2 regions of the Brevibacillus sp. 7WMA2 genome follow, and region 1 is predicted to be linked to the other one. Evidence: predicted binding sites of a transcription regulator. Region 1 holds the regulator's gene; the other holds the start of a gene.
What was found. Region 1 encodes NrdR, which represses ribonucleotide reductase genes. Its sites were predicted from a motif close to AACACNATATATNGTGTT; they were not measured.
Positions count from the first base shown of each region.

Region 1 (15,523 bases):
TTTGGAAACTAATGTACCCGATCAAATATGAGGAACAAATTCGGTTAGTGAGTAAGAAATACGAAGTAAATCCATACCTTGTGCTTGCTGTCATTCGGTCCGAATCTAAATTTAAGCCAGATTTGGTTTCGAAAAAAGGAGCAGTCGGCTTAATGCAATTGATGCCAAACACAGCAGAATGGATACAGTCTCAGGGGAAGCTAGAGATGCTGTATCCTGCTGATTTGGAACATCCTGCAACTAACATTAATTTAGGTACCTGGTATCTAGCTTATTTGTTACAAATGTTTAAAGGGAATGAAGTACTTGCATTGGCTGCTTATAATGCAGGACAAGGAAATGTGAAAAATTGGTTGCATAATAAGCAATGGGAAGGGACTCGTGAAACGATCTCCAATATCCCGTTTGGGGAGACCCGTCATTATGTCCAACGTGTTTTATATTACGAAGATCGTTATAAAGAGGTATACGAAAATAGCTTTCCTAATCTTGCTCCCTGATGGTAATCTGTCAGGGAGCTTTTTACCACATTATCAGCTAGTGAAAAAAAGAATCTAGCGAAACAACTTTTTGCTAAAACGAATCCTCTTATTCCTCAAACAGTAGATTAATAGGCTCCTCAGGCAATTCAGGCGCGGTCTCTAGGTGCGTTACGGGTGTTTTTACATCTACTTCCTCAAAACGAAGACTATCCACCCAAATCTGACCACCGCCCTGTAGGAATGCGCCAAATGCAATCGCTTCACTATGAGCAGGGACATCCAATACGATGCGATACATATTCCATTCCGTGGTCCCTTGAATAGGACGATTACTCATATTATCAAACTGTAATATCTCTTCCTCACTTCCATCCACTCTCATCCAAAAGCCTGCCGAGCCTGTCACTGACTTTGTTTGAATAAATCCTGTTAATTGCATGCGCTTACCTAGGTATTTGTGTGCCTGAAACATCTGCATCATCGTGCCAAATCCCTCTGGATGAGGTTGTTTCGAACGAAGATAGCCAGAACATGTACCGTGGTGAATGCTATTATAGTCCACCCCCATCTCATAGGCTCCAGGATTGGTACCTTGTAGCATCCAGCCTGTGGGTTTTAGATCGGTAGAGATTGAATTCATAGAAAGCTCCTCCTGTTTGAATAAAAGTGTTTGCATATAGCGGCGATAGATGGCAGGTGGCATAAGGTATTCCTTTTTAAAGGCGCGAGTAAATGATTCCTGTGATTCAAAGCCTAGTGTAACTGCAATATCTAAAATGCCTAGAGTAGAGGAACAAAGCAGAGAAACTGCCTTTGCTAAACGGCGTTTTTTTATGTACTCGTAGGGGGGAAATCCTACGTGTTTAAGAAATAAAGCATGAAAATGAGCGATTGAATACCCAGCTTGTCGAGCCAAATCGGAAACAGTGATTTCATCAAATAATTGTTCCTCTATACAGTGAAGAGATTGAATGATTGCCAGTTCTTGTTCATTCATCTGGAATGCTTCTCCCCTCCAAGTTTTCTGTTTGATATGTAAAGCTTACCAAAACATAGCAACGGTCTTTTGATCAAATCTCTGGATATTGCTTTGCCTGATCACGGGCATCATTCTTTTTGGAAAATCTAATTATTACTGCTTGGGCAGATCATGTAGCAAACTGCCCAAATTTGCTGTTTTTAAGTAAAACACATTGTCAAATATGACATACTTAATATATTATTAATAGTGATTAGAGTAACTTATTTCAGGGAGGGTCAACATAAAATGACAATTAAAATCGGGATAAATGGGTTTGGACGTATTGGGCGCATGGTTTTTCGCAAAGCGATCCAAGATCCATCCATCGAGGTTGTGGCTATTAACGCTAGCTATCCTCCTGAAACCCTAGCTCATTTATTAAAATATGATTCCGTTCATGGGACCTTAGCCCATGACGTTACTGTAGATGGCAATTGCATTGTAATTAATGGAAAAAACACACAGGTGTTATCCGATCGCGATCCTTTGAACCTACCATGGGGGAAGCTTGGGGTTGAAGTGGTTGTGGAAGCGACTGGGAAGTTCACAGATCGTAGTGGTGCCGAGAAGCATATAAAAAGCGGTGCTAAAAAAGTAGTTATTACTGCACCTGGTAAAGAAGAGGACGCGACCATTGTTATGGGTGTCAATGATGATCAATACGATCATGAGCATCACCATGTTGTTTCGAATGCTTCTTGCACGACCAATTGTCTTGCACCTGTAGCTAAGGTGCTGCATGAAGCTTTTCAGATTCAATCCGGGCTTATGACTACGATTCATTCCTACACGAACGATCAGGTTAATCTGGATAATCCCCATAAGGATTTACGCCGCGCGCGTGCTTGTGGCCAATCGATTATTCCAACGACAACAGGAGCAGCCAGAGCGGTAGGTAAAGTATTGCCAGAATTAAATGGCAAACTGAATGGTTTTGCTTTACGTGTACCTACTCCAAATGTTTCTGTGGTCGATTTGGTTGTACAAATCTCTAAAAATGTCACTGCACAAGAGGTCAATCGGGTGCTGCGCGAAGCAAGCGAAGGGCCTTTAAAAGGCTATTTAGGCTATACGGATGCACCTCTTGTTTCTACTGACTTTAATGGTAATGAAAATTCCTCAATCGTGGATGGTCTGTCCACTATGGTGATGAGTGATAAGCATGTAAAGGTCATTGCTTGGTACGATAATGAATGGGGATATTCCTGCCGAGTTCTTGATTTGGTAAAGCATGTGTCAGAGCATGTAAATCAATCGAAACGGATTTTAACAGGCAGTACACACGGATAAATTGGCTTCATTTGGCATTTTAATTCTGAAAAATAATTGTTATTTGAATTTATGAAAAAAGCTGATTTCATAAGTGCTGAAATCGGCTTTTTTATTTTTTAACCCAAAAATCTTGCATAATCATTCCAGTAATGGATTTTATATCATTCGTTTATCTAGTTTCATGTAAAATATTGCTATAATTAATATGATTGGAAAGGCAGTGTACAAGAAGAGGAGGAATGAGATGAACAGGTTATCATTGCGTAAGTGGATAGCTGTAGGTAGCGGATGTGTGCTGGCGGCTGGTATGTTAGTAGCTCCATTTGAGATGTCAGGAAGCGCTTCTGTATTGTATGCACAGGAGAAGAAGGGAGCTTATGATAAGCTATTAACACAAAAAGAAGTGGAAGAGCGTGTACGGCAATGGATTACCATTCCTGCGGATTACAAACTAAGAAATTCCCGATTAGAAATAGATGACGAGAGAACAGGCTCTCCATACTGGTCGATAAGCTGGGAGACAAGTGATAAAAAAAGCAACAAATATATTCATGCATCAGTTAATGCTCAAACAGGAGAATTGATTGATTTCTATAAATATACACGCAACAATAAAACGGTGAAAAAGGCGGTTAGTGAGAAAGAAGCGGAAAAAACGGCATGGGCTTTTATTGAAAAGGTAGCTAAATCAAAAAAAGATTCTTTGAGTAAAGCAAATGAATTTGTCCCATTGACGAATAACAATCATTATACATTTGTCCATACCCGTATGTCTGACGAAATTCCATTCCTTGAAAATGGAGTAACGATTAAGGTTGATGCTGATGGTGAAATTACGTCCTATCATCTTACGTGGGATGACAGAAAAATTCCCTCTCCTAAGGCGGCCATTTCCCTAGAACAAGTGGAGAAAACACTAAAGGGACTACTAGATCCACAGGTACGATACATGAGATCAGATAGGTATAAAAACAGGAACAGCGGGGATGTAACGTATACTCCTGTTTATATATATGGCAACAATAGTGCAAAGTTTTTAGATGCAAATAGTGGAGAGGCGATCAGTCCAAATGGCCGCAAAGCGGAAACTAGCAATAAAATCACCCCATTAGGCGATAAAATTACATTTACAAAAAATCAAGCGCCTGAAAAAATCGGCAAAGACCAGGCAGAACAAATTGCAAAGAAATGGGCTGAAAAGCTAGCTAAAGGCTGGGTTTATAATGGTTCAGGTGGGACAGGCTCCAGTGCTGACGCTTCAGGTATCAAAACATTGAATTGGTCATTTCGATTTATTTCAACGAATCAAGGCTCCCCATCCAATGAGGAAGAAATAAGAATTAAGATAAATGACAAGGGCCAATTCCTGGCCTTTTCAAAACAGAACAACGAAGCATCGGAAAATACGAAAGGGAAACAAGCGATTGATAAGAAAGATGCGGAAAAGGTAGCAATAGAAATGATCAAAAGCCTTTACCCTGATCATACGGGGCAGTTGTATCTTAAAACAGGAGACGCCCCTTACATTAGAGGTGATAAGGGGCAATCTTACATTTTTACATTTGGATACTTATATAAAGATACTCCCATTGATGACCTAGACATCGAGGTAGAAGTAAATAAATTTACTAATGAAGTCACTGAAGTTTGGCTCTATCAAAGGGAAAATGGCTCCCCTTTGCGAAGTAATGATGTTTTCGAAAAAATTCAGGTATCAAAGAAAGAAGCGATAGAAAAGGAGATAAAAGAGAAAAAAGTAATACTTACTTATTATAAAGCTCCTTTCTATATGCCAGTCGCAGATGAGTCTGTAAAGGAGTCTTCTCAAGAGATTCCAATACAGCTTGTCTATCGTTATGTAGGAAATGAGAAATCTGTAAACGCAGCTACTGGTGAATTATTAGACCGATGGGGATTTAGTGATGCTGAGTCCGCTACTGATATTGAGGGACACAAAAGTGAAGAAGCCCTAGGCAATATGCTAAATAGAGGGCTGTTCTTCCTAGAGGATGGAAAGCTGGAGCCAGATAAGGAGATATCTAGGGCTCAATTTGTAGGATTGATGATTAGCGTATCAAACGAGCTGAGTCACGATTATCGATCCTATGACGATGAAAATGATGAGAAGCCTTATACGTACTCAGATGTACCTACAAATCATCCGTATTATGCTGCCATTTCTCAGGCCTCTCAATTCAAAATCATACCATCTACAGCCCGCTTTGAGCCTGATCGTGCCATTACACGTTCTGAAGCGATACAAATGTTGATGCAGACATTACAATTTGGAGCGTTACTATCCAAGTCTGATATCTTTCAATCCCCTTATCCAGATGTAACAGCAGAACAAGTACCTGCTTATACGCTAGCGCATGCTTTAGGTTATCTGAGCGCACCGAAGGGGACGAAGGTAGAGCCAAATAAAAATGTAACACGTGCAGAAGCGGCAGAGCTGATTTACCAATTTTATCAGAAATACAGACACGAATAAATCGAGGCAAAGCAAAACTCCCTCTCAGCATTTTGTAAGAGGGAGTTTTGCTGGTTGTAAATGAAATAAACTAGATGATTACAAGTCCGGTGCAATATGCTTAGATTCCATAAAAGTAAATAATGTTTCGTCTTCAAATTGAGTAATAAATAGTTTTAAATTATATTTCAAATTAACTTCGTACGGGGTAAGCAGGTCATTGCCACGTCCGTCTCGCAAAATGCGTATCGTTGGACGATGACAGCATTCTGGATCTACCTTACAGACTACGCCGCTTTCTCCATTATTGAGTACGACTCCGCTCCCAAGTGGAAAGACAGCGATATGCTTACGAAAGGCATCTACTAAATGATGATGGAACAAATAGCCGCCTGATCCAAGCAGGTATTCAAGCGCATCCTGTGGCATATAGCGTTTTCTCCAACGTCTTGGGGTAGTTAGAGAATCATACACGTCACAAATAGCTACGATTTGCGCATACTCATGGAATTTGTCCCCTTGTAGCTGTTGCGGATAACCGCTTCCATCCATTCGTTCATGATGCTGGAAAGCTACGTGAGCAGATAATAATGAAATATCGTGTTGTTTCCGAATGATATCAAAGCCAAGGCGTGTATGCTCTTTGGCCTGCTCCATTTCAGCCTCGTTCCAACGCTCGGTTTTTTCAAGCAATTCTTTTGGTAGCGCTGTTTTTCCAATGTCGTGTAACAGTGCCCCGATTCCCAAATCACGTAATTGCGTCGTGTTGTAGCCAAGCGACATCCCAACTGCTGTAGCCATGACAGCGACGTTAACGGCGTGATGATACATTGCTCCCGAGTGAGAGGAGATGTTAGCTAGATGAATCATGATATCCTTTGCACCAGATAGATCATTTAAAATCTTATGAAAGACCTGCTGGAAATGCATGCCCATGTCTTTAACAGAGACCCTACGAGCAACTTTATTCGTATTCCGTAGTTGTTGCACGGTTTTATGTATGACTTCCAAAGCATCTTGCCTTGTCTCTGGACGTATAACATCCTCTACCTCAATATCTGATGTGTGTGGGTCATCAATGTAGACGGAATCAATTCCCATGCGTTGTAGACCACTTACCAATCTTTCACTTAGCTCCATACCTGCCCCAAGCAGGACTTTCCCATCATCTGTAAAAACGGTCCTTCCCAAATTCATTCCAGGTTGAACATGTCGCAATGAGACTAGGCGCATGCAAGAACCCTCCCTTGCTGTTAGATACTATCTCATTTTAAAAAAATTATGGACAAATGGGAATAGGATATTCGCTTTTTCCTTGACTAACCTTACTGGATATGGGACTCTAAAGAAAAACTTCAATAATTTACACGCAAATTTATTGAATAAAATCAAGTCTTTCTTTTTTGGAATGATGTTGATCTAACTGAGTAATCATTTTGGAGATGATGGCTAATGCGTTGCCCATTTTGTGAATTTAATGGGACAAGGGTATTGGATTCCCGCCCATTTAATAACAACAAATCAATCAGACGCCGTCGAGAGTGCGAGGACTGCGGCAGAAGATTCACTACATTTGAAATGGTGGAAGAAACACCACTATTAATTATTAAAAAGGATGGAACAAGAGAAGAGTACAGCCGCGATAAAATTTTACGTGGGTTGATTCGTGCTTGTGAAAAGCGTCCTGTGACACTGGAGATATTAGAGAATATTGTAAATGAAATTGAACGAGAACTACGTAGTCAAGGGAAGGCTGAGGTCCCTAGCAAAGAGGTAGGGGAAATGGTCATGGAGCGCCTGTACCATGTGGATGAGGTAGCTTATGTTCGTTTTGCCTCGGTTTATCGTCAGTTTAAAGATATTAATGTATTTATGCGAGAATTGGAAGAGCTTTTAGAACAAGCGCGGAATCAGCCGCCTAAAGTGAATAAATCAGAATAAGAAGCATTTTTTTCTCTAAGCTTCCAAACCTCTCCTACGTAACATGACAGAAGAAATGATATAATAGAGAAACTATGAACGTAAGGAAGGATTTTGGTCGATGCGTGTCATGTGGAACGAACTTGCGCCCAACGATCGCTATTTAGTGAGATTCATAAGGCCGCTGAGTATGATGGAGATGGGATTCATAACCCATCTTTATTTGCCCTTGCTGGGGGTGTCATCCTATTCGTTGTATCAATTATTAATGCACGAGGTGGATGAAAAGAGTGGAGCAGCAAGCGAAGGAACGCACCGGAGTCTAATGATGATGACATCCTTGCCGTTGGATCGCTTACTGCAAGCCAGAGAACGTTTAGAAGCGATGGATTTATTAAAGGTCCGTCGTCGTGAGAATCGCGAACATGACTTTTTTTATGAGTATATTGTCTTGCCACCGCTAACTCCGGCTCAATTTTTTCAGGAAGATATTCTTCCCGTTATGCTGTTAAATCAAGTAGGAAAAGTCAAATACGAGCAGCTTCGCCGTACCTATGCTGATCAGCTATGGGGTAATCTGGCGGAGGAGTATCCGTATGAAGAAGATGTAACCAAGCGCTTCTATGAGGTATATCATAATTTGTCAGCTTCTGAGCTGGAAATTCGCCCTGGATCGGAAACGGATCGATTTTTTGCTCACATGCAAGAAAAACATCCTACAGCCTCCCTAGCTAATCATTATGAAGCGGAGCCAGACAAACAATTGGATTTATCCTTTTTGCGGGCTAGCCTCCCTAGTCATGTACAAGCCTCTAAGGTAGTAACGCAGGAAAGCATTCCGTTTTTTTATCAGTTGCTCGCTTTTTATCAAGTGGATAGCTATTTATTAAGCCAAGAGCTGCGGGATTGGAATCTTTATGATTCTCAAGGGACTCTTAGCACAGAACTATTGCGTAAACGAATACGCGAGCGATATGTAAATAACCAGCTAACTCGTGAGCGCCGTTCTTTAGCCGATGCCTATTTGGAGCATCTCGGTCCTGGGAAAATACCAGCTCCTGGAACGGAGGTTTTTCTACGAATCTGTCGAGAGCTTTCACCGCTGATTATTTTAGAGCAAGCGGTGGGAGGTAGAATTTCACGTGCGTTTTTAGAACGGGCAGAGAGCTTGGTTTTCACAGATTCAATGCCGTCAGAGGTAGTAAATGCTTTGCTCTTATATGCCATGCGTGAAACGAAAATGGAATTGCCAAAAGCTTACGTGGAAACGATTCGAGATAGCTGGAAAGCCAAAGCCATTTCTACCGTAGAGGAAGCAGTGAGGGTTATTTTGGAACGGGCAGAAGCTAAGAATCAGGCTATGGAGAATCAGACGGTTCAATCTCTAGCAGCTTCCCAAAAAGGTGGATTATCCTCTAACAGGGGCCGGCGCAGTAATTCACGAGCATTGCTACAGGATAAGCTACCTGCTGCTGTACAGCGACAGCTCGATCGTGAGGAAGCAGAGGCAGTTGATACTGATCGAAAAAAACGCGTAAAGCAAGTGAAAAAAACCATTATGGATGATCCAGAGCTTAAAGAATTATACGAATCACTACGACAGCCGATGAAGGGAGGCGAACATTAGATGGAACCTTTGCGTCAATTCATGGAGGAGTTAGCTAAGCGAACTCCACGGCATATTTTAAGTCCGGATGAACAATTGGATAAAATGATGCGCTCGTCTCTCTATCTAAAAGCCTTTCTGCAAAAGCATCCTGAATTAACTAGGGAGGATTTGTTTCGCTCCCTTTCGGCAGTGTATGAGTCGGTGAAGGAGCACTATTATTGTGAGAATTGCCCCGGACTGTCAGAATGTCCTAATTTAGTAAAGGGACATACGAATAAGCTACAGGTGCAAAACAAGCATATTGTATCCGCACTAAGCCCCTGTGATAAGCAATTATCATATGAAGAAACACAGCGTACTCGTAAAATGATGCGAAGCTACTACGTGTCTGAAGAAACACTTCAAGCTAGCTTTCATCATATGGATATGGATGATTCCAATAAAGAAGCGATTCGTCTGGCGATGCGTTTCTGCCGAGAAATGAGAGACAACAAGAAGCAGGCTGCACGAGGGCTATATGTTCACGGAGGCTTTGGGGTTGGCAAGAGTTATCTGATGGCTGCTGTCGCACGTGAACTATCAGAGAACAACATTTCATCCTTAATGGTATACGTTCCAGATTTCATTCGAGAGTTGAAAGAATCCCTCTCCGATCAATCCTATGTAGGTAAACTGGAGCTATTAAAGGAGATTCCTGTTTTGATCTTAGATGATCTAGGGGCGGAGAATGTCACTCCATGGATTCGGGATGAAGTGATTGGAGTTATTTTAAATCAGCGAATTAACAATCATCTGCCAACTTTATTTGCTTCAAACTATTCTCTTGAGGAATTGGAAGAGCATTTTGCCATGAGTAATGGCTCACGTATCGAAGTAACGAAGGCACGCCGGATTTTAGAAAGAATTCGTCATTATGTAGAAGAAGTAGTGATTGAAGGAATCAATCGTCGAAAAAGATAGCCTGTATAGAGGTATGTGTATATCAGCATTTCGTTTGACCGATCACCCAAGTATTGGACAAGCAAGTGAGTCCTTTTCTTGGGTTTTTTGCCGATCAGAGGTAGTTTTTTTGAAATAGGAGCGTAGTCGGTAGCCTTGCTGTTTATCTGAGAGTGTCCTTTTGAAAAAGACATCCAAAGCTTATAGGGAACCTTGATGGTAATATACAAAAAAAGACAGATGTTCTTCCTAGAAAAACATGGTAAGATGGTTACTTGAATATTCAGATAAAATGTTTTTAAGTTGAAAGCTTGTTATCAAAGGGTTTTAAGTGACTGATTACTATGAATTAACAGATGATATTGAAAAATGTTGTGTTTGTTGTGTGGACATTATGAGGCACATGTGGTACTTTTAAAACTAGAATAGGAAGATGATTTTGCGGCTGATACAACATTGTTATGTACATACGGAGAGGACTTTTGTTTTCTCTGGAGGGAGTGAATCATTCCGTCTTCCTTACCAACATGTAATGATAGTATCTCATTTATGTAAAGATAAAAAACCAAGATACCTATGGAGGGATAAAGGATGTCCAGCAGAGGATTGCAGGAGTTTTTACAAGAAAATTTAGCAGAGCTTAAAAGCAAAGGCCTTTATAACGTTATTGATCCTTTGGAGAGTGCCAATGGGCCTGTGATTACCATTAAGGGCAAAAACCTGGTTAACCTTTCTTCCAACAACTATCTAGGTTTGGCAACAGATCAGCGCTTGAAAGATGCAGCATACCAAGCGATCGAAAAGTATGGTGTTGGGGCAGGGGCCGTTCGTACCATTAACGGGACACTGGATATCCATATTACATTAGAAAAAACACTAGCGGAATTTAAACATACCGAGGCGGCTATTGCTTATCAGTCTGGTTTTAATTGTAATATGGCTGCAATTTCTGCTGTGATGGATAAAAATGATGCAATTCTATCGGATGAATTAAACCATGCATCCATTATTGACGGTTGCCGTCTATCTAAAGCTAAAATCATCCGTGTCAACCACTCTGACATGGATGATCTTCGTCAAAAAGCAAAAGAGGCGAGAGAGTCCGGTCTGTACAATAAAATCATGGTAATTACAGATGGTGTTTTCTCGATGGACGGAGACATTGCCAAGCTACCAGAAATTGTAGAGATTGCTGAGGAATTCGATTTAATCACATATGTAGATGATGCCCATGGCTCAGGTGTTCTCGGTAAGGGAGCAGGGACAGTGAAGCATTTTGGCTTATCTGACAAAGTAGACTTTCAGATCGGAACGCTGTCCAAAGCGATTGGAGTAGTAGGTGGTTATGTAGCTGGTAAACAGGAATTGATTGATTGGCTTAAAGTACGCAGCAGACCATTCTTATTCTCCACTGCACTTACACCAGGAGATGTAGGAGCTATTACCAAAGCCATCAATATTTTGACAGAAAGCACCGAATTACATGATCGCCTTTGGGAGAATGGGAATTACCTGAAGAAGGGCTTGAAGGAGCTTGGCTTTAATATCGGAGACAGTGAAACTCCAATCACACCTTGCATTATTGGTGATGAAATAAAAACACAGGAATTTAGTAAGCGATTGTATGAAGAAGGCGTTTATGCAAAAGCTATTGTATTCCCAACGGTTGCTAAAGGAACCGGACGTGTCCGCAATATGCCAACTGCGGCGCATACAAAAGAGATGCTAGATCAAGCGTTGGCCATCTACAAAAAAGTAGGAAAAGAAATGGGAATTATTTAACCCTACTGATCAAAAGGAACAACAGGAAGAAAGGGGTCAACCCACATGAAAAGAATAATGGTAACAGGAGCGCTTGGACAAATTGGCTCCGAATTGGTCACGAAGCTACGAAGTGTATACGGAACAGAATCCATAATTGCTACTGATATTCGTCAGGGCGAGGGGCAAGAGGGACCATTTGAGATTTTAGATGTAACAGATGCAAAGGCTATGCACGATATTGCTGCAAAGTACAAAGTGGATACCATTATGCATTTGGCAGCTCTGTTGTCTGCGACAGCGGAAGCAAAGCCATTGCTCGCTTGGAATTTAAATATGGGCGGATTGGTAAATGCACTTGAAGTAGCAAGAGAACTTAATTGTCAATTTTTTACGCCAAGTTCAATCGGTGCATTCGGACCAACAACACCAAAAGATAATACACCTCAGGATACAATTCAACGTCCTGTTACCATGTATGGGGTAAATAAGGTTTCTGGGGAATTATTGTGTGATTACTACTATCAAAAATTTGGAGTAGATACGCGCGGTGTACGTTTTCCAGGGCTGATTTCCTACGTAACGCCTCCAGGTGGGGGAACAACCGACTATGCAGTGGAAATTTATTACGAGGCAATTAAAAATGGTCGTTATACCTCATACATCCAAAAAGGTACGTACATGGATATGATGTATATGCCAGATGCGCTTAACGCTATCATCAATTTGATGGAAGCAGATGCATCTAAATTACAACACCGTAACGCCTTTAACGTGACAGCGATGAGCTTTGAGCCAGAGCAAATTGCACGGGAAATCAAGAAGCATATTCCGACATTTGAAATGGACTACCAAGTAGACCCAATCAGACAAGGAATCGCAGACAGTTGGCCAAACTCAATTGATGCCACAGCCGCTAAAGCGGAGTGGGGTTTTCAAGCAGAATATGACTTGGAAAAAATGACAACAGATATGCTTGCCAAGCTTCGGGATAAATTGCAAGTGGGAGCTGGGATCTAAAGCGAAAGCAAAGAATAGTCATGATAGAGCAGCTATACAGTCGTGTAGTGTGCTTACAGTCTATAAATGATGTGAATAAAAACAGCAGGGGAGTAATTTCCTCTGCTGTTTTTATGTAAAAAAGGAAAAATCGCTTGTTAAACCGATAAGGGAAATTCACAAGTGTTTGTATAAAAAATAGTCGAGAACGTGCATTGTAAAAAGCATAGGGAATCCATTACAATTTGTTTGGATAAAAGCAATAACGATAATCGTTATCAAATATAAGTTTTTCGGCAAATCGTAATTGTGTAGGAGAGGGGAAGAATTATGCTAAGATCACGTTGGAACATGATTGCTGGGATGGCTGTATTGCTTGTCGTGATGTGCATTGTTGCTGGGTGCGGAAAACAATCGCAGCAGGTAGACACACAGACTCAAAAGAGCGTGGAGAATGGACAGCAAGGTGAGAATCAGACCAAAGATACGCAAACCGCTAAGCAATCACAAACACGTGTGGTTAAGGATGAATTTGGGGAGGTCGAGATTCCGGTACATCCGAAGCGAATAGCCGCTATTTATTTAGAAGACCCATTAGTTGCATTAGGAGTTACACCAATCGTGCAGTGGTATCATCCAGCATGGGGTAAGCAGGATTATCTGGGCCTAAATGTACCAACATTTGATGTAACGGGCAGCATAGAAGCTTTACTTGCAGCTAATCCTGATTTAATCATTGTTGATGGTGGAGTAGATGCAACGAAATATGAAGCATATTCCAAGATAGCTCCTACTTATCGGGTGCCTGATTCTATTAATAAAAATGCTGTAGAAACGTTAAAAAGAGTAGCAGATATAATAGGGATGCCCGAAAAGGCTGAGCGTGTACTGCAAGCGTACCAGACAAAAGTGGCCGATGCCAAAGAAAAACTGAATTCATCAATAGGTAGACAGACCGTAGCGGTTATTCGTTTAAATGTTGGTGAAAAGCCATCATTAGCTCTTTTTGGCCTCAAAAACTCCTATACAAGAATGATTTATGAAGATTTAGGGCTGGAGCCGTATGAGCCTGTGAAAACGATTGAAACTCACGAGATTATGTCACTAGAAAAAATTCCAGAGTTTCATGCTGATCATATCATTATATTCCCATCTAATGGGACATGGACATCACAAGAGAATAAACAGGCACTTGCATTACTAGAGGACCCATTATGGAAGGCTCTCCCTGCGGTTAAAAAGGGGAATGTTTATCAATTAGAAAGAACACACTGGCAATCAGGCTCAATTAAAGCGAATGCGATGAAGATTGATGATTTATTGAAATTCTTTTCTGCTAAAACGAAATAGCAGGTTATCTGTCTAAAAGAAGAGAGGGCTTCAGCTTATGTTGAAGAACTTTCTTTTTTGTTTTATAATATTTTGAATGAGAATTATTATCAATGGAGTGGTATGATGAACCAGGTAGCAAGCTTGATTAGTAGTCCAAGCACCGTATTTCTCTTAGTAGATATCCAATATGACACGCTCCCTGCTGGACATCACCAGCATGATAATGAGACAAGCGACTATAGCTTAATTGTTGTGACTGATGGAAAGGGAAGGCTCCAAATAGAAGAGGATTGCTTTCATATGGAGCGGGAGAATTGCTTTATGATTGGACCTGGGGAATCTCTATTCATCCAAGCGGTAGATGACTCATTATGCTTGTATCAGTTAACTTTCAATAAGTTGTCCATTCAACCTACAGCTTCTAAAGTGACACTGGTAGATGAGGGTAAAAATGATTCACTTCCTTTTCTGGGTGCTGTAGTTTGCTCTCCTTTTTCTAAATGCCTTGATTTGGTAGAAGCGATATATTGTCATCGCAACGATGCCGATGATATGGAACGGTTTTCTAATCACGTACGATTTGAGGAATTGCTCCGCTTCGTGTTTCAACAAAATGCTTCTCAGAGTCATGTGGACATACGCCGTGCAGTGGAGCGCTCTATTGACTATGTGAGGAAGCATTACTATGAACCAATGACAGTAGATCAATTGGCGGCTGATGCTAACGTCGCTCGTTATAAATATACGCGTATTTTCAAAGAAATGACAGGACAGATTCCCCTTGATTTTGTAAATACATTACGAATAGACAGAGCTAAACAATTGCTCAGTAAAACAGACGATCGAATTCATGAAATAGCAGAGCAGGTTGGATTCAACAATGAATTTTATTTTAATCGTCGGTTTAAACAAATGGTTGGTGTGGCCCCGGGACAATACCGGGATAATCTGCGTAGTGATCTTCGCATCGTCTCCTTATTTTTAGAGGATTATTTACTGGCATTAGGGGTAACTCCGATTGTACAGTGGTCGCATGGAGGATGGGGAAAGCTTGATTATCTTGGGCTACAGCATATTCCGACGCACGATGTTCTGACACAGGACATTCATCAGCTATCCTATTATAAACCAGATTTTATTATGGTGAGAGAAGGGGTTCAAAGCTTAGCAGGTATCTATGATCAATGCAGGCAGATTGCACGTACAAGTGTCATTTCGCACCCTGTTGATGATTGGCGTTCGACCCTGCGTACAGTAGCTGATATGCTAGGGCGAACGAATATGGCTGAGCAGTTAATCAAGCAATACGAGAATAAGGTAGCAAAGGCTAAGGAAGCGTTGGCACGTTCTGTAAAAGGGAAAACCTTTGCTTTCCTGCGGGTATCCGCCCATTATATCAGCGTGGATTATCTTTACACAGGGCCTGTACTATATCGAGATTTAGAGATGAAACCACATCCATTCGTAAGCCAAGTGAAAGGAGAGTCTAAGCGAAGATGCTTGTCATGGGAAGCCCTTTCTGAGTTGGATGTAGATCATCTATTCTATACATTTGATAAATGGCATGACGAAGGTGAAGGCGCAGAAAAAAGGCAGCTATCTCATCCGATTTGGCAATCCATTCCGGCTGTTCAGAAAAACTGTGTGTATGAGGTAGATTTTATGACATGGATGAGTCATGGGGTTATCGCTAATAGCAGGAAGATTGATGATGTGGT
Region 1 is NZ_CP048799.1:4,737,643-4,753,165, forward strand. It holds gene GOP56_RS20610 (lytic transglycosylase domain-containing protein) at 1-500, shown strand, start outside; gene GOP56_RS20615 (helix-turn-helix domain-containing protein) at 589-1,479, opposite strand; gene GOP56_RS20620 (glyceraldehyde-3-phosphate dehydrogenase) at 1,750-2,793, shown strand; gene GOP56_RS20625 (YcdB/YcdC domain-containing protein) at 3,020-5,266, shown strand; gene GOP56_RS20630 (HD-GYP domain-containing protein) at 5,345-6,478, opposite strand; gene nrdR (transcriptional regulator NrdR) at 6,698-7,186, shown strand; gene GOP56_RS20640 (DnaD domain protein) at 7,287-8,792, shown strand; gene dnaI (primosomal protein DnaI) at 8,793-9,734, shown strand; gene GOP56_RS20650 (glycine C-acetyltransferase) at 10,305-11,495, shown strand; gene GOP56_RS20655 (L-threonine 3-dehydrogenase) at 11,541-12,494, shown strand; gene GOP56_RS20660 (ABC transporter substrate-binding protein) at 12,804-13,823, shown strand; gene GOP56_RS20665 (helix-turn-helix domain-containing protein) at 13,926-15,523, shown strand, end outside.

Region 2 (6,015 bases), 780 kb from region 1:
CTCACAAGAAACACCACAAGGCAAAAACAATGTCTCATAAAAAACATCACAAATTCCATATTAAAGGAATGCCTAAAACAGGTATGGGTGGAGCAAGTAACTAAACAGTAAAAACTCTTTCAGTCTTTTCCATCAGGGAATGTTTTATGTAAAAACGAATCCCTGATGGAATATTTTCAATCAATTAAATAAGTAATGCTGTTATGAATAAGAGGTATGTAAGATGAGAATATTTTTCCTTGCTTTACTGATATGTATCCTTTCAGGGTGTTCAGGCTCCGCTAATCCGGAAAAAAAGCCTGCCATCCCCCATTCTCTATCTAGGGATCAAGCCTTTCCTCATGTTGAAGAAAAGCAATCAAATACAACAACTGGTTCCTCTTCAACTTCACAGAGAAAACCGGTAACAGCATCCTTCATACCAAATCGCCTACAAATTCCCTCTATTGGATTGGATACAACAATAGAAACAGTAGGAATAACAGTGGAAGGAAATATGGATGTTCCGAAGGCATTTGATAAAGTAGGCATTTTATCTCCGTGGACAAAACCAGGTGAAAAGGGAAATGCTGTTATTGCTGGTCACTTTGATCATTACACGGGTCCAGCGATCTTTTATCATTTAAAAAAATTAAAGCATGGCGATCATGTTATCGTCTCAGATTCAAACGACCATCGGCTTATCTATGCAGTCAAAGAAGTAACCACTTTTAAAACGAAAGAAGCTCCCTTAGAGAGAATTTTCGGCGAGTCAAATACCTCTAATCTGAATCTGGTCACTTGCTCTGGCAAATTTAATAAGAAAACCCAAGAACATGCTAAGAGATTAGTAGTATTTACAGAATTAAGTCAATAATTCCTGTATTCATGATAGGTAAACATAAAAAAGACCCTGATTAGGGGGTCTTTACTCGCTGAAGTATTAATTTTTTCATTTGGTGAATACCTTCTATAGACCGCTTCTGTGTACGGTCGTTCCCCATATTGATCCTTAATCGTAGGATGCTTCAATAAATATTTCACAATTTCGAAGTGTCCCATTTCAGCGGCATTTTGCAAAGGTCTGCTGCCAATTAGAAATGAAAAAACAGCTCTACCGCAAAAGCTGCGAATAGAGCCGTTTGATCGAAACCAAATCTTATGCTTGAGGGATCGTGATCACTGCACTGCGGTCTATAACATTACGAGCATTTGGAAAATCCGCAAGTTGTACATGTCTTACATCCTTCTGCATGCAATAATGTCGCAGAGCCGCATGATGGGCAGAAGTCTTTGTGATCAGCATCGCCGTATACGTCGTGATGCACCTCTTCTTTATCTGGAGCTGAGGTGATTGAATAGCTGCTAGTAGCTGCTACTGCCTGATGCTCGTCTTCCCCGTCAAGATGCATTTCTAATGCTTTTGCTACAGCATCTGGGATGGATTCCACACGGTTTGCTCCAAAACCAACTGCTCCTGAGCCACCAATCCCTTTTAAATGTTTAATTAACAACCGGGCCTTGTTGCCATCTGGTAACTCTCCAAAACGTAGGAATAAGGTGGATACGCGCCCTAAAGCCTCTGACATTGCAAACACATCGCTTCCAGCTTTTCCTACATTCACAATCACTTCAAACGGAGCATGATCTACATCGTTGATTGTAATATACGCTTTTCCAAGAGGTGTGTTCATTTTATAGGTAGCACCACTTAAACGTTTCGGACGTTTATTATAAGCACGTTCTGTAGCTCCATCCCTTCCGCTTTTCACACCCTGATCCTGACCAGCAGACGCAGCTTCCTGGCTTGTTTTGGGCTCTGAGTCCTTTTGTTCCTTCGCTGATGCTTGATCGTTACTTGCCCCTACCTTCTCTTCCTTTTTCTCCGTAGACAATACCTGTACATCACGGCTGCCATCTCGATAGATTGTTACCCCTTTGCAACCTAAGTCAAACGCCAGTTCATACAGATTCTTTGTATCTTCTACTGTGAAATCGTGTGGAGCGTTAGCTGTTTTCGAAATGGAAGAGTCCACCCATTTTTGAATTGCAGCTTGAACACGTACATGATCTTCAGCGGCTAAGTCCATCGCACAAACAAAATACTCTGGCAGGTCTAGACCCGGATGGGCATCCATCCATTCCTGAGCGATCGGCACGTACTGTTTATCAAAGCCAAGGCGACTTTGACGGTAGTATTCGAATGCATAATACGGCTCAATCCCTGTAGATGTACCTACCATCGTTCCAGTAGACCCCGTTGGTGCCTGTGTTAATAAGGTTACGTTGCGAATTCCTTTTTCACGTATTGCTTCTCGTACTTCTTCATCAAACTGTTTCATAAAACCGCTCATGAGATATTTTTCAGCATCAAATTTAGGAAAGCTACCTTTTTCCTTTGCTATATCAGCAGATGCCAAGTATGCTTCGCGGGCGATAAAGTTATAAAGCTTGTCCAAAAAATCTAAAGACATAGGACTGCCATAACGAATCCCTAATTTAATCATCATTTCGGCAAGACCCATGGTTCCTAATCCTACACGACGCTCTGACTGCTGATTTTCTCTGTTCTCTTCAAAATGATAAGGAGTCGCATCAATTACGTTATCCAAGAAACGGATCGAATAACGAACAGCTTCACCTAGGCTTGTCCAGTCTACCTCGTTATCCAGAACGAATTTAGATAGATTTAACGAGGATAAATTACATACGCCCCAAGCTGGAAGTCCTTGTTCCCCGCACGGATTCGTGCAAATGATTGGGTTAAAATACCAGCTATTAGACATGTCATTATAATACTCTGTAAATACAACCCCAGGCTCAGCCGATTTCCATGCAGATTCAATGATGGTATGCCAAATCTCCCGGGCACGAACGGTCTTAACCAATTTGACGGGTTTACCTAGCTCCTCGCGCCATTTTTTCATGTTTCCGTCCCACAATGCATCATAATCAGGATCATTTACATCTGGAAACACGAGCTCCCAGTCTAAGTCCTCTTTTACAGCTTTCATGAAGCTATTGGAGATACAAACCGATAGATTGGCATTTGTAACAAGCCCCATCGTTTGTTTTACCGTAATGAATTCCATAAGGTCTGGATGCCAATCATTCATCATTAGCATCAGAGCACCGCGGCGTGAGCCACCCTGCTCAATTAGACCTGTGGTATAGCTGAACAAGCCGCCCCAGGATACTGAGCCACTTGAGGAACCATTGACTCCACGTACCAACGCACGCCGAGGACGGAGGCTGGATAAGTTAATACCAACACCGCCTCCACGTGACATTATCTCTGTCATTTGAGTCAGCGTATCCATAATGCCACCTCGTGAATCATGCGGTGACGGAATTACATAGCAGTTAAAGAGGGTTAATTCTTCGCTTGCTCCTGCACCTGCTGCAATGCGGCCGCCTGGTACTAATTTCCAATCGTCTAGCAATTCACGAAATTTACTTGTCCATTCTGCTTGTTTTTCTTCTGTCTTCTCTACAGAAGCAATTGCGCGAGCCAAGCGATCCCACATTGCTTCCGGCGTTACTTCAATTGGACGGGTCGTTTTTTCTACCGTTGTGGTAATGGTTTCTCCGTTTCTTAGTAGAATGGATACTTGATTTTTCTCCAGGGCAACAATTTCACCCACTTCTTTTTGCGGAAATTTCGGGTCATCCTTGGTTAATACGAGAACGGTATCTCCAACCTTTGTATTTATGTAATCCAGATCTTTCATTGCATAACGGTCCAAAAAGATCTTTTCACTTAACCCTTCTAATGGCTTATGTTCTACTAAACCCACGGTCTTTTCCCCTCCAAAATATATTTCAAATTGACCCTCTCAGATCATTTTGTTATCTTTATGTAAGACGGTTTTAACGATACCATACGCCTGCCTGCAAATCAATATATTGAATATATAAGAATTTTTTTCGACATTTATCACTAGATATTGTGTTACTATCATCCTATTCCCTTGGGAGGAACTTTCATGTATTATGTAGATGGAGTTTGGTATAAACCCGATGAGCCTGCTATTTTTCCAGAGGATCGAGGCTATCAGTTTGGGGACGGAATTTATGAGGTTGTGCGTATCTATAATGGTCGCTTCTATCAGTGGGACGAGCACATGATTCGCTTGGAACGCAGTGCAAAGGAGCTTTCTCTAACGATCCCAACTCGCACAGAATTAACCGAAATTGCTCATAAAGTCCTTAGACAGTATTCCTTGCAATTTTCTGAAGATGCAATCCTTTACATGCAAATTACTCGTGGCGTGTCAGAGCGGCAATTTACATTCCCGTCAAATACCCGCCCTATTTTAACGATGTATGCTGTACCTAAATTACGCCCGATTCAACAGATGCAAAATGGGTTAAGGGCTGGACTTGTCGATGACATTCGTTGGTTGCGCTGTGATATTAAAAGTCTTAATCTGCTCGGGGCCACTTGGGCTAAACAGCAAGCGACAGAGCAAGGAGTAGACGAAGCAATTCTTCACCGAAATGGAACCATTACGGAAGCTACTTCAGCTAATCTATTTGCTGTGAAAGATGGCAAAATACATACCCATCCAGCTACTAACCTAATTTTGCACGGGATTACGCGGCGTACTGTTATTCAATTAGCCAAAACTCTGGGCATCCCGGTAGTAGAAGAAGTATTTTCTGTGAATTTTGCTCAAATGGCTGATGAATTATTCATTACTGGTACTACAAGCGAAATAACTCCCATCATTGAGCTTCAAGGTACGCCTGTAGGAGATGGTAAAGTGGGTACTATCGTTCGACGTTTACAAGAAGCCTTTGAAGAGCACATCGCTATTGACCGTAATAGCATCACCAAGTAAAAGACAGGGTGTACATCTTTTATAAAAAGAGCCCTCTTTTTATATGCGAAGGTATTTTTCTAGTAAAAAAGCCGTTCTCCTCGTTGATGTTTGAGGGAACGGCTTTTTCTTACGCCTACAGTATTTTTTTGCTTCCGCTTATGTTTATTTTCTCCAAAAGCTTCATTGTGTTTGATTATAGATCAAGAAAAGTGGCTTCAGGTGCTTCTATCGGCGGAAATTCCATTCATCCGTACGATAACGATTTTCCGCTAATTCTTTCGCCAATTGCTGCTCTTCAGCTGTCAAATCCATCGGGATAAGCTCAATGCCCAGACCCTCGGCAAACCCTTGATAAAAGGCTTCAATCGCTTCTTCTAAAGAAATAGGTTTTGAGCTTACTTCGTTTATCGTAACGGCTTTTTGTTTAAAGCTATTCATCATCCGTTCCTTGACACGTTCACTCGGGAAGGTTAACAGAGAAAATAGCAAATCAACATCCATATCCAACAAGATGGAGCCATGCTGTAGGATAACACCCTTCTGACGTGTTTGTGCACTGCCTGCTACTTTTTTTCCTTCTACCACTAATTCATACCAGGAAGGGGAATCAAAGCATGCAGACGAGCCTGGAGAATTATATTTTGCCTTCTCCTCCTCTGTAGCAAGCGACACCATCTCCGCTTTTAACCCTAGCTTCTGAAATCCATGTAATAAGCCCATGGAAATTACCTTATAAGCTTCTGTGACGCTTTTTGGCATCTGCGGATGGTCTTCAGATACTATCACACTATAGGTAAGCTCAGCATCATGAAGGACTGCTCGTCCTCCTGTCGGGCGTCGAACCAATCCAAGTCCAAGGCGCTTCACTTCATCAATATTGATCTCTTTTTCCATTTTTTGAAAATAACCGATAGAGAGAGTCGCCGGGTTCCATGTATAAAAACGAACGGTAGGCGGTACTTTTCCTTGGCTGTGCAAAGTTAAAATGGCTTCGTCAATTGCCATATTCATTTCAGGTGACATAGGCGGAGTCACCACATAACGCCATTTTTCCATTTCCATGCTAAATACCTCCCATATATCTACGTCCAATCAAGCGGCTGGGAGCAATCTTGTTAATGAGGACTGCTCGCACTCTATATCTGTCGCAAACAACGCTGCTTAGACATAGTACACTCCTCATTGTAAGGCTTCTATAGAGTAAGAGACA
Region 2 is NZ_CP048799.1:174,549-180,563, reverse strand. It holds gene GOP56_RS00940 (hypothetical protein) at 1-104, shown strand, start outside; gene GOP56_RS00935 (class F sortase) at 224-856, shown strand; gene GOP56_RS00930 (adenosylcobalamin-dependent ribonucleoside-diphosphate reductase) at 1,182-3,776, opposite strand; gene dat (D-amino-acid transaminase) at 3,966-4,823, shown strand; gene GOP56_RS00920 (lipoate--protein ligase family protein) at 5,031-5,861, opposite strand.
Region 2: a site for NrdR is predicted at 3,916-3,933, ahead of GOP56_RS00930 (adenosylcobalamin-dependent ribonucleoside-diphosphate reductase). Genes of this name have one in related genera too.